DNA from 3 places in the Robertmurraya beringensis genome. Region 1 is predicted to be linked to each of the others. Evidence: riboswitches for the same ligand, from Rfam matches in the RefSeq annotation. Region 1 holds a riboswitch; each other region holds the start of a gene.
What was found. Region 1 has a riboswitch for cobalamin ahead of cobT (nicotinate-nucleotide--dimethylbenzimidazole phosphoribosyltransferase). Riboswitches for the same ligand answer to the same signal wherever they lie in the genome.

Region 1 (4,907 bases):
TTTTAAATGATTATTAACAGGATTAACCGACATAATTTGCCTCCTCATGACAATATTCGCTAACTTTATTATATAATTTTTTCCAAGAATATAAAAATACACGAGAACCTCTATTCAAAAAAAGAAGAGAATCACCCTTCTCTCCTTATCCTGACATAAAACTCTTCAATTTCTACACTTTGACTTTATCCCAAAACACTAATACAAAGGCATCCTTAAGTGATTTCGTTATAAAACCTCTAATAAATTCCTTCAGTTAACATCCACTCCTATTTTGACATATCCCTAAATTCCTCTTTAAGCACCTATTTTTGCCGATTTTGATTCACTTTTGTGTAACGCTGTAAAAATATCCGATTTGTTTACTCAGCTACTAGTCCAGTAACATCTCGATCGTACATATATTTATAGAACATGATTATATTTAGGTTAGGAAAGTGAAATAGTTGACACTAAAAGGACCACACATATCTAAATATGTGTGGTCCAATTTTATTACCTTCTTCAACTAAAGGACTATAGTATAAGTGCATATCTTCACAAACTTAGCTTTATTACAGGAATGCCCTCCTTTTTAATTCAGTTGCCAGTGACAACTATTAAGTGACCTGAACAAATATATTCCTTTTTTATTCCCCTTGTATTAAATACTTTAACATTGGAGGTTTGGAGGTGCAACTAAAGTCGTAAATATTATTACAATAATAATTGAAGTGAAGTATTATGGTTGTAACAGAGCTTCTTGTAGTCCAGTTGCTGCAATAATTATAGCAACTTCTCCTCTTGATACCATCCCAGCCCCTATAATAAACGATGTGGGTGAAGAAAAGCCTGTGAACTTCGCTCCTAATGCACCACCTAACAATTTCGTGAGGACCGCGTTTTTAATAAAATAAGGTTTTTTAATTGAATAATCAATTTCATAATTCACTACGAACATTAACAAATTTATTATCTGTCATTCAATTTCCGCTACAATCTTATTAAAGGCAAAGTGCTACCATGTAACCACTTTGTGTACCTCCAATCTTCTCCACAAGTTCTAGGAAAAATAACTATATTTTTTTGCGATAAAAATACGATTCATGAAAAGATTGTCATTTTAACTATTCTATGGTTTACTAATACGTAGTTTTATAGAATGTCTTCATTAGGTGCCTAAGTATAGGAGAATAGGGAAGTTTAAAACAACGCGGAGCCCGCCACTGTAGTCGAGGAGCTGCTGCAATGCCACTGGGAAACTGGGAAGGCGCAGCATGTGATGAATCGGAGTCAGGAGACCTGCCTAAGAGAAGTTCTACAATGTGGTTATGGCAAGACCTCAGCTTATTTAAGCTGGGTTTTTTTTGTATGGTCGGGAATTACCATTAAAGGAGGAAGTAAGTTAATTATGAAAAAATTAAAGGAAACAATTAGTTTAATTGATGGTTTGAACACAAAAGCTCAGGAACAAATGGAACAACATTTAAACTCACTAACTAAACCATTCGGAAGTTTAGGCTTGTTAGAATCACTAGCGATTAAAATAGCAGGTATAACTGGAAATGCACAACCTAATATTGACCCAGCAATGGTAGTGTTAATGGCGTCAGACCATGGTGTAACTGTAGAAGGAGTTTCAGCTTATCCATCAGAAGTTACTCAGCAAATGGTTAGAAATTTTATTACAGGTGGAGCAGCGATCAATGTTTTATCCCGAGCTTCAAATGCCTCAGTTCAGGTTGTTGATATAGGGATTAATGGAGAGTTGCAACTTCCAGGTTTAATCAACAGAAAAATACGCTTTGGAACAAATAACATGGTGCAAGGACCAGCTATGGAAAGGACAGAAGCAGTTTCGGCGATAGAAGTAGGAATTGAGGTAGCACAGTCAGCTATACAGAAAGGTGCGAGACTTTTAGCACTTGGAGAAATGGGAATCGGAAATACCACAGCAAGTAGTGCGATGGTCGCCGTACTCGGGCAGTTATCTGTTGATCAAGTCGTTGGGTTTGGAACAGGAATAAATACAGATGAAAAAGTAAAAAAAGCCAACGTTATTAAAAGATCAATTGAAATAAATCAACCCAATCCAGCTGATCCGATTGACGTTTTGGCAAAAGTCGGGGGATTAGAAATAGCAGGACTTGCTGGGATTGTGTTGGGTGCTGCAGCAGCACGAGTCCCTGTTTTAATAGATGGCTTCATCACAGCTGTGGCTGCGTTGACAGCGGTTCGTATGACTCCCGCATGTGTGCATTATCTTATTGCATCACATCAATCAGTGGAACCGGGTCATATCTTTGTAAATAAACTTTTAGGATTACAGCCACTTGTTAATCTAAACCTTCGTGTTGGAGAAGGAAGTGGGACGGCAATTGCACTTCCCATTGTGAGATCAGCTATTAAAATTGCAAATGAAATGTCTACATTCGAGCAAGCAGGCGTTTCTGGTTCAACTGATGGTTCGGTAAAAGGTACAGCAGAAGTAGCGAAGACATCTGAAATATTACCTACAGAACCTACATTGCAAATAGCAACTCTTCATGAGTTTGATGTGCAACAAAAACAAGGTGTCTATAATGCAATTTATAGCCGAAGGGATATTCGTTCATTTATAAAGCAACCAATTGAGGAGGAAAAACTGTACAGAATCTTAAAAGCAGCACACCATGCACCCTCAGTTGGCTTTATGCAACCGTGGAATTTCATTGCGGTTCGCTCAGACGAAATTAAACAGCAATTACATGACGTTGTTTCTAAAGAAATACAAGTAGCAGGAAAATATTTTGAAGATGATCGGTCTTTGTTGTATCCTAAGCTAAAACTTGAAGGTATTCTTGAGGCACCTGTTACGATTTGTTTTACGTGTGACCCGACAAGGAACGGGGATCATGTACTGGGGCGCAATACGATACCAGAAACAGATGCCTATTCGGTAGTATGTGCTATGCAGAACTTATGGTTAGCTGCTCGGGCTGAAGGGCTTGGAGTTGGATGGGTTTCCTTTTATAAGAAACAAGACATACGAAAAATACTTAATATTCCGCCACATATCGAGCCTATCGGTTTGATGTCAGTTGGGTATACACATCAGTTTCAAGAACAACCTGTATTAGAGACAGTCGGATGGGGAAAACGAATACCAATAGACAATTTAATTTATACTGACAATTGGGGAAGCAATAAAACTAAATAGTTAAGTGACCATTATTTAGCTGGATTTGATAGAGTTATAAACGAAACGAGTCCTTCTTCATTAGAAGAACCGTTTCTAAATCTTTTATTAACATATGTTTTCCCATATTGTTCTTACTAACCATAATGAATAATAAAGTTATTTCATTAAATGTCCCGATTACGGAAAACTGTCTTATTGAAAATCAATCAAATTTATATAAATGTATACTCTTTTTAAAATAGCAGCAGTTCTAGAAATTACCCCATTTAAATTCATAGAACGGACTGAAGAACACTATGCTCTGTTAATGTTTAATGTTGATATAAATATAATAAACAGAACTTTCATAAAACCGGAAGTTCTGTTTGGTTTTATTGTCTTTAAGAAACAGATAGGTAAGGGTTTGAGATTATCGTTCCCTTTTCCCCCTGTTCACACCGTACGTGCGACTTTCACCGTATACGGCGTTCCAACTAATCCAATTCATTCAATTCTATGTACTCAAGTGAAATTAGTTTAATCTCAATCAAATCGTATAGTTTTTTACATAAACTTCTGAGTTCATTTACTTTTCCCTTTTGTTTGCTGTTCAGTTGTAAATCATCAAGAATAGAATTAATTTTATTAATATCTTTCAGATGTACGAGCCTGTGAAGAGTTTCATGTAGATCTATCAAGTTTGAATAACGGTCATCTTACATACCTAAACTCACTAATAATATCAGTTAACCAATTTTCCATAGTCATCCCCTTCGATTTCTTATTAGAAAAGCATCCTTGTTCTAAACTGCTTCTTTAGCTTAATAGTGCTCAGCATTTTCGAATTGTTCATCAAAGTCTCATTTTTCTTTGTTTTAGAATAGCAATAATTTTTATAGGAAAAACTTCCCTAAAAGGGATGACATTTAAGAAAGAAAAAATCATTGAAATATCTTCTTGGATAATAATGTTTATGTTGTTAATCAAATTTGTACCGAAGAAAAAAATACGTGAAGCACATGTAGTTTTCCTGTTTACACAGGTAGTCACCTGGTTAATGGGGGCACTTGTTGTTGAAAAAGGTAATATAAAATATCCCATCAGAACCTTCTTCAAAAAAACAATAAAAAGCAATTTTACTTTTGAATATTTTATTTTTCCTGCATGGAATGTATTGTTCAACATTCTTTATCCTGAAAACAAAAATACTTATATCAAGGCATTATATTATTTGTTGCATACTTCTCTAATAATATTTTTTGAAGTAATCGCTCTAAAGTACACAAAATTGATTCACTATAAAAAATGGAAATGGTATTGGAGCTTCATAACTGTATTCATCCATCCCTTTTTGTTCAACTAAAGTCCCCCAATGCTGAATATATGAAGCCCTTTTAGTTATGATTTCTCCCTTGACAAACCAAAAATTATTAATTTTCCATGCAATATTACATATTTGATAAAAAAATTCCAGATACTTGTTAAAGAATATAAAATTAATCTTAAAAAGGAATTGATTATATGGATAATAGAAAGGCTGCCAAGTTAACTGCTGGTGAGTTAGCACACTGTTGGGAACAGTTAATGAATAATAGTATGTTAAATGTTGTTTTGGAGTATCTTACATTAACATCAGAACTAGAAGAAGTTAAATCTCTTTGTAATGAGGCGGGTTCTAATTCTAAATCTGCTGTACAATTTTTTGAATCTGTACCCCCCTCTGTTAGGATAGATGTCGTAGGGAACTTTAGTGTATAGTTTAAATCAT
Region 2 (4,907 bases), on a different contig from region 1:
ACTGGAATTTCTCCATTGCCCCATGTGTAAGTTCCGATGACCAACCCATCATAGTCATCCATGTTCGCACGGAGAAAATCTTCTACTTGAAATAAATCCGTAGACATTGATCGTGATTGAAGGCAGCTTGCTACCATACGAACAAGTTCTTCTGTATTCCCCGTGACGGATGAATAGACAATCGCTACTTTTCCCTTAAAGTTCGTCAAAGCCATTGGACTGTGTCACCTTTGTATAGGTACGGGATTTCTGCTCAAAAAAGTCTGACTTGGTTTCATTAATCATTTCGTCACTAAACACTTGAATCCATGGCATTGAATTTTCACGGTCACCATAAAGATGATCCAGACCCAATTGACGAAGCCTTTTATTGGCCAGATACTCCACATATTGTCCGAACTCTTCCAGATCAATTCCGTTCATCTCTGCTAATATTTCTCCCGCCCATTCCTTCTCCAGCTCCACCGCTTCTTGGATGCGATTCTTTGCATATTGAATATTTGCTGGGTTATTGAGCTCTGGATTTTCCGTTAACATAATTCGTACAAACTGAGAAATAAAATACGCATGCTGCATCTCATCTCTTTGGATATAGCTAATCATCGTACTTGTCTTTAACATCTTTTGCTGACGAGCAAGATTATAGAAAAAGGCAAAGCCCGCATAGAAGTAGATTCCTTCTAAGATGATGGAGTTGATGGCTAGCTCGTATAAATTCTGTGCATTTGGATGGGAACGGAATTGTTCATAAGCATCCAAAATAAGTTGGTTTCTCTTTTGCACGATCGGGTCATCCTTCGCTTGATTGAAGCGCGCATTTTGTTCACTTACTGGAACCAATGAACTTAATATATAGGAGTACGATTCATTATGAACAGCTTCCTGCTGAGCAATGACCGCAAAGATGGCCTTAAAGCTAGAATCGGTCACATAATCGAGCACTTGACTCATCGTTGGTGTTTGAAGGCTATCAAGGGAGGCAAGCTGCGTGTTCACCCGTAAAAAGATATCCTTTTCATGTGAAGATAATGAATCCCATTGTTTAATATCATCTTGCATATTGATTTCTTGTGCCTTCCAAAAATTAGACAGCAAGGTTTGATACAAATCATACATTTGTGGATAGGCGATATCATTCCAGTTTAAGAGACCGGAAGATTGTCCGTTAATAATACCTGTTGAACGATTTGGAAAAGTAGGATTCAACAGTTTGATTTTATTTAATGGGGCATTGATTGACATGGTCCCTTCTCCTTTCAAGCTTAGCTATGGCAAGCTTCACATTCTTCAATCTCTGACTGTGAGGTACTTCTCACATAATACGTGGTTTTTAACCCTTGCTTCCATGCTTCTACGTGTAAGTGGAGCAAGTCCTTTGCTTTGATATCGTGTCTGACATATAAGTTAAAGCTGATGGACTGGTCAATATGGCGTTGACGTGCAGCGTTTTGGCGAATGCTCCACACTTGGTCTAACTCATGCCTTGCTCTACGGTAGTAAGCGTATGTGCGATGGTTTAAGTCAGGTGCGGTTACCTTGAACTTAAAGTTCTTCTTCTCTTCTGCATATTCCACTGCGTACAATGGATCAATTCCATCGGTGGAACCACCAATTTTTGCCGTTGAAGAATTCGGGGCAATCGCCATCAGCCAGCCATTACGAATTCCGTTTGTTTTTACTTGTTCCTTTAATTCACTCCAACGCTCGGACGTGTAATTTCTTCGCTCGAAATACTTTCCTGTAGCCCATTCAGACGTCTCAAATTGACTGAATGCTCCTTTTTCCTTCGCAAGCTCCATAGAAGCTTGAATCGTATAATAGGCAATATTTTCGTATAGTTCATCAGCAAACTGGACCGCTTCCTCTGATTCCCAGTGGATCGATTGTAAGGCTAATAGGTGATGCCATCCAAACGTACCTAGGCCGACCGCTCGATATTTTTGATTCGTTAATTCGGCTTGTCCGACTGGAATGGTATTTAGATCAATCACATTGTCTAGCATCCGCACTTGAATTCTGATTAATCGTTCAAGCTCATTGGCACCATAAGACTTTGCGAGATTGATCGAGGAAAGATTACATACAACAAATTCTCCCGGCTTTCTTACGATTACTAGATTGCCATCTTCGTCCTTGTATTCTTTTACAATCGTTGTACTCGACATGTTTTGGGCAATTTCGGTACATAAATTACTGCAGTAGATAGACGTTCTTCCTTCTGCACGCTTATTTGGATTTTGACGATTGACCTCATCTCGATAGAACATGTATGGTGTACCTGTTTCTAACTGTGCGACCATGATTCGGGCCATAATATCCATTGCACGGTAGGTTTTTCTTGGTAAAAGAGGCTGATTCACCGCTTCTTCGTATTTTTCCGTAAAATACTTTCTATCATTTTCATCATAAAAGTCTTCAAGTCCAAGAGGTGTTCCATTTTCGTCCTTCCAGCCCATCAGCTGCTTTACTTGGTGTGGACAGAATGTATGCCATTCCCCGATGCTTCTGCCATTTTCATCTTTTTCTAAAAGTTTTTCCATAAATAAATCTGGAATGGTGACTCCAGTGAAAATATCGTGAGCCTTTCTTCGTTCATCTCCGTTATTGGTTTTTAGCTCAAGGAAGCCATTCATCACGTCTTTATGGAATATATCTAAATAAATGGCGACTGCTCCTTGTCTTTGCCCCAATTGATCGACACTTACAGCCGTATCATTAATCAATCGAATCCAAGGTACAACACCAGAGGACATCCCTTTGAACCCTTTGATATCGGAACCTAACGCACGAACCTTTCCGTAATAAATTCCGATTCCACCGCCTTCTTTACTTAAGCGAGCGATATCCCAATTGTTCAAATAAATCCCGTCAAGCGAGTCATCCACTGTGTCAATAAAACAAGAGGACAGCTGACCAAAGTTCTTCCCTGCATTGGATAAGGTTGGTGTTGCGACAGTCATATATAAATGGCTTAATGCCCAATAAGCTTCTTTTACTAACTCTAGTCTCTGGCCTTTCGATTCGTTCATCATGATAGTCATGGCAATCACCATGAATCTCTCTTGCGGCAATTCATATACCTTTCGATCATGATCTCTTGCAAGGTAACGATCGGCAAAGAGGAACAGACCAATATAGTTGAAAAGCTGATCTCGTTCCGGATTGATTCCCGCTGCTAATTGTTTAATTTCTTCCTCTGTATACATTTGCAGCAGTTTTGGAGAGTAAATTCCTTTCTCCGTTAACGTTGCTAGCAAATCGTAAAAGTCCCCATATGTATATGTGGAATCGTAGTTTCGGTTTTGTGAAGCTTGTTTGTATAGTTCCGTTAAATAGATTCGTGCGGCAACAAAAGTCCAATCCGGCTGGTCCATCGCGATTTTATTTAAAGAATAAAATAAAGCTTGTTGGCTCACTTCTTTTTTTGCTGCCTCTAATTCATTGATCATTTTTGTTATCTCTGTCGCGTCTAACTGATAAGTTGAAGAACACTCTTCAATCGCTCTTAACACCGACTTATAATCTTCATGTACATCTACTACTGTCATGCTCGTCCCTCCTGAAAATAAAAAATCCGCTAAGGTGGGTCCTTGAGCGGATGAAACGATTTCAGCAAAAGACAAACAGGCAAACACGATTTTGTCTTCTGTCGCCATCGTCTCATCTTCCCAAGTCCCCGAAGAAGTTGAAACATCTTAAGTAAGATAGGTCTCCTGACTTATGCTTCACTCTACTTTGAACCCTTCCCATTTAGGCAACTACTTCTCGTAAGCAAACTACACAGTGGTTTGTTCATTTTGTCAGCATTTACAGGTGCGGGGGCAGTTCTGGTCTTTCACCAGATTCCCTATTAAGCCGTGCGGCATCTTATCTTAAGGCAACAACACTATATATAGTTGGAATTTAATTTTATATACCCATATCTAGATAATACAAATTTAATACTAAAGGTAGTTTAGTAGATTAGCAAGTAGAAAATGTTTGTTTTGGTAAAATATTGTTGTTGACTTCGGGAGGACATGGGGTCTGTAGCTACTCACTATCGGCTGTGGATCAGGTTAAGCAACCGATCTGATAAATAGACGGAGGTATTCCGCTTAATTAGTAATTTTTTCTAAAAAAGACCTAAATAGACGGAGAGATTCCGCCTATTGTCTCAGAAAAATTGAAAATAGGGGTTTTTTCTTTGGATAAGCGGAAAACCTCCACTTATTTACCCCAAAACGAACTCCGTTCTACATTTAACGTAAAAATCTCCGGTTATTTTACTTTTGCTGGTTACTTGATTAAGGATAAGACAAATTTCAATATCTTCATGAACACCGTACTTCAAAACAGACGGTGAAGGTATCCCAATCAAAAGCACAACTAAAAAAGAAGAACTCCTTTTCATTTTCAAGGAGTTCTTCTTTTTTATATTTAATTCTCAGCTAACTTCGCCGGTACCACCTTTGGCGCCTCTTTTCCTTCTAGAGGATCCTCTGCTTGAGTGGCACGCTTGATAAAGAAAGCGAGAATGAAGGCAACAATTGAAATCCCTGTAGCCACTAGGAATGCATCGTTTATTCCTTCGAGCATCGCCTTCATCATGATCTGCTCTTTCATTTGAGCGATCATTTCAGCAGTTGGCTGTGCGACTCCTGCTCCTTGACCGGCTGCCGTCTTCATCGCTTCGTCAGCTAGTTCTTGAGCGTGTGTTTCTGTACGATTGGACATAACTGTAACGAGTAATGCGGTTCCGATTGCCCCAGCCACTTGGTTTAACGTATTGTTCATTGCTGTACCATGTGGATAGAAACGCGTCGGAAGTTGATTTAATCCGTTTGTTGAAACAGGCATCATAACAAATGACATCCCGATCATCCGGACCGTGTAAAGGATAACTAAGTGGGTATAGCTTAAATCTA
Region 3 (4,907 bases), on a different contig from region 1:
CGCATAAAAGGAATTGAAAAATACAAGAAAGGTAATGGACCAATTAAAAAAGCTGTATTATTTGTTGGACATGGTAGCAGGCTGGAGGCAGGAAATATAGAGGTTCGCGAATTTATCGGGCAGATGAAAGAATACATTGATCCAGCCCTTTTAGTAGAAACATGCTTTTTAGAATTTGCAACACCAAATATTGAAGATGGGATTCAGATATGTGTTGAAAAAGGTGCGGATGAAATACATGTAATTCCCATCATTTTATTACATGCAGGACACTCAAAATTGCACATTCCTGCAGAAATTGAACATGCAAAAGAGCATTTCCCAGATGTTCAATTTACCTATGGCCAAACGATAGGTGTTCATGAGGAAGTTTTTGAAATTTTAAAAACAAGACTTACTGAAACAGGTTTTGATGTGGAGCAAAAGCATGAGGATACGGCCATTTTATTAATTGGACGAGGCGGCAGCGATCCATATGCTAATGGTGATTTTTATAAAATTAGCAGATTATTGTGGGAGAAATTAAATGTACCTATTGTTGAAAGTGCCTTTATGGGGGTAACGACGCCAACTGTGCAGGATGGGATGGAACGCTGCATTAAATTGGGCGCAAAAAAAATCATCATGCTGCCGTATTTTTTATTTACGGGCATTTTAATGAAAAGAATGAATAAAATGGCCGAACAGTTTAAAGAGTCTTATCCGCATGTATCAATAGATATAGCACAGTATTTTGGCTATCATCCAAAGTTAAGAACGGTACTGTTAGAACGTATGAACCAGGCCTTAAACGGTACATCGACTGGAATGCAAGATTTAGAAAATTTCCGTAAATATGCGGAAGAACATGGGTATGAACATCATCATCACCATAATTAGAGGATAGTCAACTGGTTTTGGAAGGGAATAGGTCAGTAAAAAGAAGAAGGTTTTCGGAATTGAAATTAAATTACTAAGTACATCTTAATAATGTTTTGGAAATAGGTGCTAGATATAACTTTATCCGCTTAAAAGGGAAGTCGGTTAAATGCCGACACGGACCCGCCACTGTAATGGGAATTTCACAATAGTGTGAAGAACATTCAAATATACCACTGGGGTACTCCTGGGAAGGTTTGAATGTTTCCTTAAGTCAGGAGACCTGCCTATTTTAACATCGCCGATTGACCTACGGGATTTTAGGGAGGTGGTTAGGATGCTGATAAAGGATCTTCTTATACATGCCAACATCAATGAGTTTGGATGTGGTGAGATTCCTATTCCCCTCTATCATGAAAAGCATTTCTGACCGCTTTCGTTATTACGGTTGGAAGTGCTTTTTTTATTTAATAATGGAGGTATTTTTATGGGTAAATATGGTAAGGGGAAAATGGTGTATTTTTTTGTTTGTTTCCTAATCGTGTTCTCTGGATGTAGCCAGGAAAAAACTATTGGAATTGGAGATTCCCCTAAAAAAGATAAAAAAATGACTCTGGCATTCCCTTGGAGTCCACAAAGTCTTGACCCCCATGGTAGTGATAGTTGGGAGGTTATGCGTACAGGAACAGGAGAAACATTGGTAAAGTTGGATGAAGATTTACAAGTTAATCCGTGGTTAGCGAAAGAATGGACGCAAGAAGATGCTACTACATGGAGATTTAAGCTTGAGGAGAATGTTAGTTTTCACAACGGAAAAGCGATGGATGCGTCAAGTGTAAAGAATTCCTTACTGCGCTCGATAGAGAAGGATCCAAAAGTAAAAGACCTTTTGAACATTGAAACCATAGAGGTTGTATCCGCACATGAGTTAATAATTGTCACTGTACAAGCGAACGCAGCATTAATTCCTCATTTAGCAGATCCATCTACAATGATCGCGGATGTAAGCACTATAGATGATGAGAATCGTTATCCTGCTCTTACAGGAGCCTTTTCGTTTAAACAATTTAAAAAAGATGAATCCCTTGTTGTGGAAAGATTTGAAGATTATTGGGGAGAACAAGCGCTATTGTCTGAAGTAATCATTAAGTATATTCCAGAAGGAACTACGAGATTAATGTCACTTCAATCAGGTGATGTGGATGGTGCGACAGATATTCCGATTGATAACATGGCAGTATTAGAAAAGGATGAAAAATTTGAAGTATACGTCACTCCATCATTACGAACTCATATGTTGATGTTTAATATGAATTCCCCATTTTTTAAGGAATTAGCTCTTAGAAAAGTGGTTGATTTGAATACTCCACGTGAAGAGATTGTTCAATCTATTATGCTAAATGCAGGTACAGAAGCAAAAAGTCCCTTTCCGGAAGTATTCTCATTTGGGAATGTTGCGAAACTAGAACCATCGTTATCTAGTAGTGAGTTACTAAAAAAAGCAGGTTGGAAGAAAAATGAAGAAGGTATTTGGGAAAGGCAAGGGACTATATTTGATGTTACACTTTTTACCTTTCCACAACGTCCGGAGTTAACCGTTATGGCGGAGGTAATTCAAAGTGAATTATTGAAACAAGGAATAAAAGTAAGTATACGTCAAGTAGAAAATATTGATGAAGCGTTAATGAATGAAGATTGGGATTTATCCATGTATAGCATGCTAACTGCGCATACTGGAGATCCGCAATACTTTTTAAGTATGTTCTATCAATCAAGTAGTGAATCTAATATTAGTAACTATGAATCTCCAATCGTTGATCAGAAAATCAATGAATTAAATGAAACTACTGACCGAGCGAAGCGTGATCAGGTAGCGATTGAAATTCAAGATTTGATTATTAATGACGTGCCACAATCATTTATTGTTCATCCCAAGACCGTATTTAGTGCTAAAAAAGGGGTGGAAGGGTTTACTCCACATCCTATTGAGTATTACTATATTCACTCCCAGCTTGATATAAGTAAGTAGGGAAGCATATGATTCGTTATGGGTTAGCCCGTTTATTGCATTTGTTTTTCGTGATTTTTTTCGTATCTACTTTCACTTTTCTATTATTAAGGTTAGCACCAGGTGATCCAGCATATATCCTATTAACCAAGCATAATGTGCCAGCATCTGAAGAAGCATTGATAGCCTTAAGAGAAGAATTAGGTTTGACAGAGAGCTTATGGAGTCAATATATTCATTGGTTAAAAGACGCTTTTTTATGGGATTGGGGGACATCCTATGTTTCCAAAGAACCCGTTGTAAAGGAATTAGTATATAGGCTACCCGCGACGTTGGAATTGGCATTCGCTGGATTACTTGTTATGTTTTTAGTGACGATTATTTTGGGGATTTCTACGGCTATTTATTCTAATAACTGCTTGGATTTAGTGGGAAGAATGCTGGCCATTGTCGGTTCTTCCGTTCCTACTTTTTGGTTGGGATTTCTATTTATTTATTTTTTCTCTGTTCAATTTGGTTGGTTTCCTTCTATGGGTCGTGGAACATTACAACACCTTGTGCTACCTGCTATAACCCTGGGATTGGGTTTGGGAGTGGTGTATGCTCGTATCCTTCGAACAAATATGCTCGAGCTGAACAATCAACCTTTTGTTAAGGCTGCAAAAATGAGAGGTATTTCAAGAACAAGAATCTTTATTTTTCATATTTTTAAACACGCTTTTCTACCAGTGCTAACCATGCTTGGGACTAGTTTAGCATTTATGCTAGCTGGAAGTGTAATTGTAGAAACTATTTTTTCTTGGCCTGGGTTAGGAAAGTATATAATCGATGCCATTAATATGCGAGATTATCCAGTCATTCAAGGATATGTAGTGTTTACTTCATGTCTATTTGTCACTGTCCATATAATTGTAGATTTTATATATGTCGTATTAGATCCAAGATTAACCGTACGTTAGGGGAGGGATGTCCATGAAGGTCAGAGATATATTTAAGTGTAAGAAAATGGTTGGTGTATCTCTTCTTATCTTTATTTTTGTAATTGGCTTATTAGCACCAGGGGTATCTCCTCATGACCCTCTGGAAGTAAATCTCTCTAAACGCCTATTATCGCCAAATTTCGAATATCCCTTTGGAACGGATCATTTAGGACGTTGTATCTTATCACGAATTATTTATGGGATAAGAGTAAGTGTTGTGTATTCTGTGATCATTATGCTTTTAACCTTTGTTATTAGCCTTCCTATTGCTTTATTTATAGGATATTTTCGTGGGAGGTTAGACTATTTGATCATGCGTTTCATCGATGTCACCCTTGCCATTCCAGATATTATCCTGGCAATAACGATTGTTGGCGTATTAGGTCCCAGTCTTTTCAATATGGTAATGGCTATTTTAATCGTTCGATGGACTAATTATGTTCGGTTCATTCGTAGTTTAGTAATAAAAACATGCGAAGAAGATTATATTTTCTCTGCTCGAATGTCAGGGAATTCACATTTTCGTATCATGAGGTATTATATATTTCCTGTTATTCTCCAAAATCTAGTGGTGTTTGGAACGTTGGATATGGGGAAAATTGTCCTTTTAATAGCAGCACTTTCTTTTTTAGGCCTAGGAACCCAACCTCCGACTCCAGAATGGGGAAGTATGCTACATGATGCCACTTTGTATTTTCAGATTGCGCCATTTGTCATGATTTTTCCGGGACTGGCCCTCTTCCTGTTTATGTTAGCCTGTCAATTAATAGGTGATCAGTATAGTAAACACAGTGTGAAAGAGGTGTAGGAAATTGATTTCAAACAGGCCTCTTTTACGTGTAAAAGATTTAGAAATTTCTTATTATCATAAACCTATCGTTCAAAATATATCTTTTGAATTATTTGCTGGAGAAATGGTCGCTATTACAGGACCAAGTGGATGTGGAAAGAGTGTAACAGCGCATGCAATGGTAGGCATGTTAGGAGATCGGTGGAAGGTGACCAAAGGCCAAATGATTTATAATGACCAGATCATTAACTTTCTTGACGAGAAGGAATGG

Region 2: linked by a shared signal. The riboswitch ahead of ACFFHF_RS20545 (ribonucleoside-diphosphate reductase subunit alpha) and the one ahead of cobT (nicotinate-nucleotide--dimethylbenzimidazole phosphoribosyltransferase) in region 1 are both predicted to bind cobalamin.
Region 3: linked by a shared signal. The riboswitch ahead of ACFFHF_RS09745 (ABC transporter substrate-binding protein) and the one ahead of cobT (nicotinate-nucleotide--dimethylbenzimidazole phosphoribosyltransferase) in region 1 are both predicted to bind cobalamin.

Annotation. Positions count from the first base shown of each region.
Region 1 covers NZ_JBHLUU010000079.1:1,471-6,377, forward strand. The annotation lists gene ACFFHF_RS12205 (SMODS domain-containing nucleotidyltransferase) at 1-33, opposite strand, end outside; gene ACFFHF_RS12210 (cation:proton antiporter domain-containing protein) at 722-940, opposite strand; cobalamin riboswitch at 1,136-1,303, shown strand; gene cobT (nicotinate-nucleotide--dimethylbenzimidazole phosphoribosyltransferase) at 1,391-3,178, shown strand; gene ACFFHF_RS12220 (CBO0543 family protein) at 4,113-4,502, shown strand; gene ACFFHF_RS12225 (DUF3231 family protein) at 4,661-4,897, shown strand.
Region 2 covers NZ_JBHLUU010000123.1:28,406-33,312, reverse strand. The annotation lists gene ACFFHF_RS20555 (flavodoxin domain-containing protein) at 1-215, opposite strand, end outside; gene ACFFHF_RS20550 (ribonucleotide-diphosphate reductase subunit beta) at 196-1,242, opposite strand; gene ACFFHF_RS20545 (ribonucleoside-diphosphate reductase subunit alpha) at 1,263-3,548, opposite strand; cobalamin riboswitch at 3,688-3,885, opposite strand; gene ACFFHF_RS20540 (DHA2 family efflux MFS transporter permease subunit) at 4,420-4,907, opposite strand, start outside.
Region 3 covers NZ_JBHLUU010000027.1:113,469-118,375, reverse strand. The annotation lists gene ACFFHF_RS09750 (CbiX/SirB N-terminal domain-containing protein) at 1-879, shown strand, start outside; cobalamin riboswitch at 966-1,163, shown strand; gene ACFFHF_RS09745 (ABC transporter substrate-binding protein) at 1,346-2,887, shown strand; gene nikB (nickel ABC transporter permease) at 2,896-3,825, shown strand; gene ACFFHF_RS09735 (ABC transporter permease) at 3,839-4,654, shown strand; gene ACFFHF_RS09730 (ATP-binding cassette domain-containing protein) at 4,659-4,907, shown strand, end outside.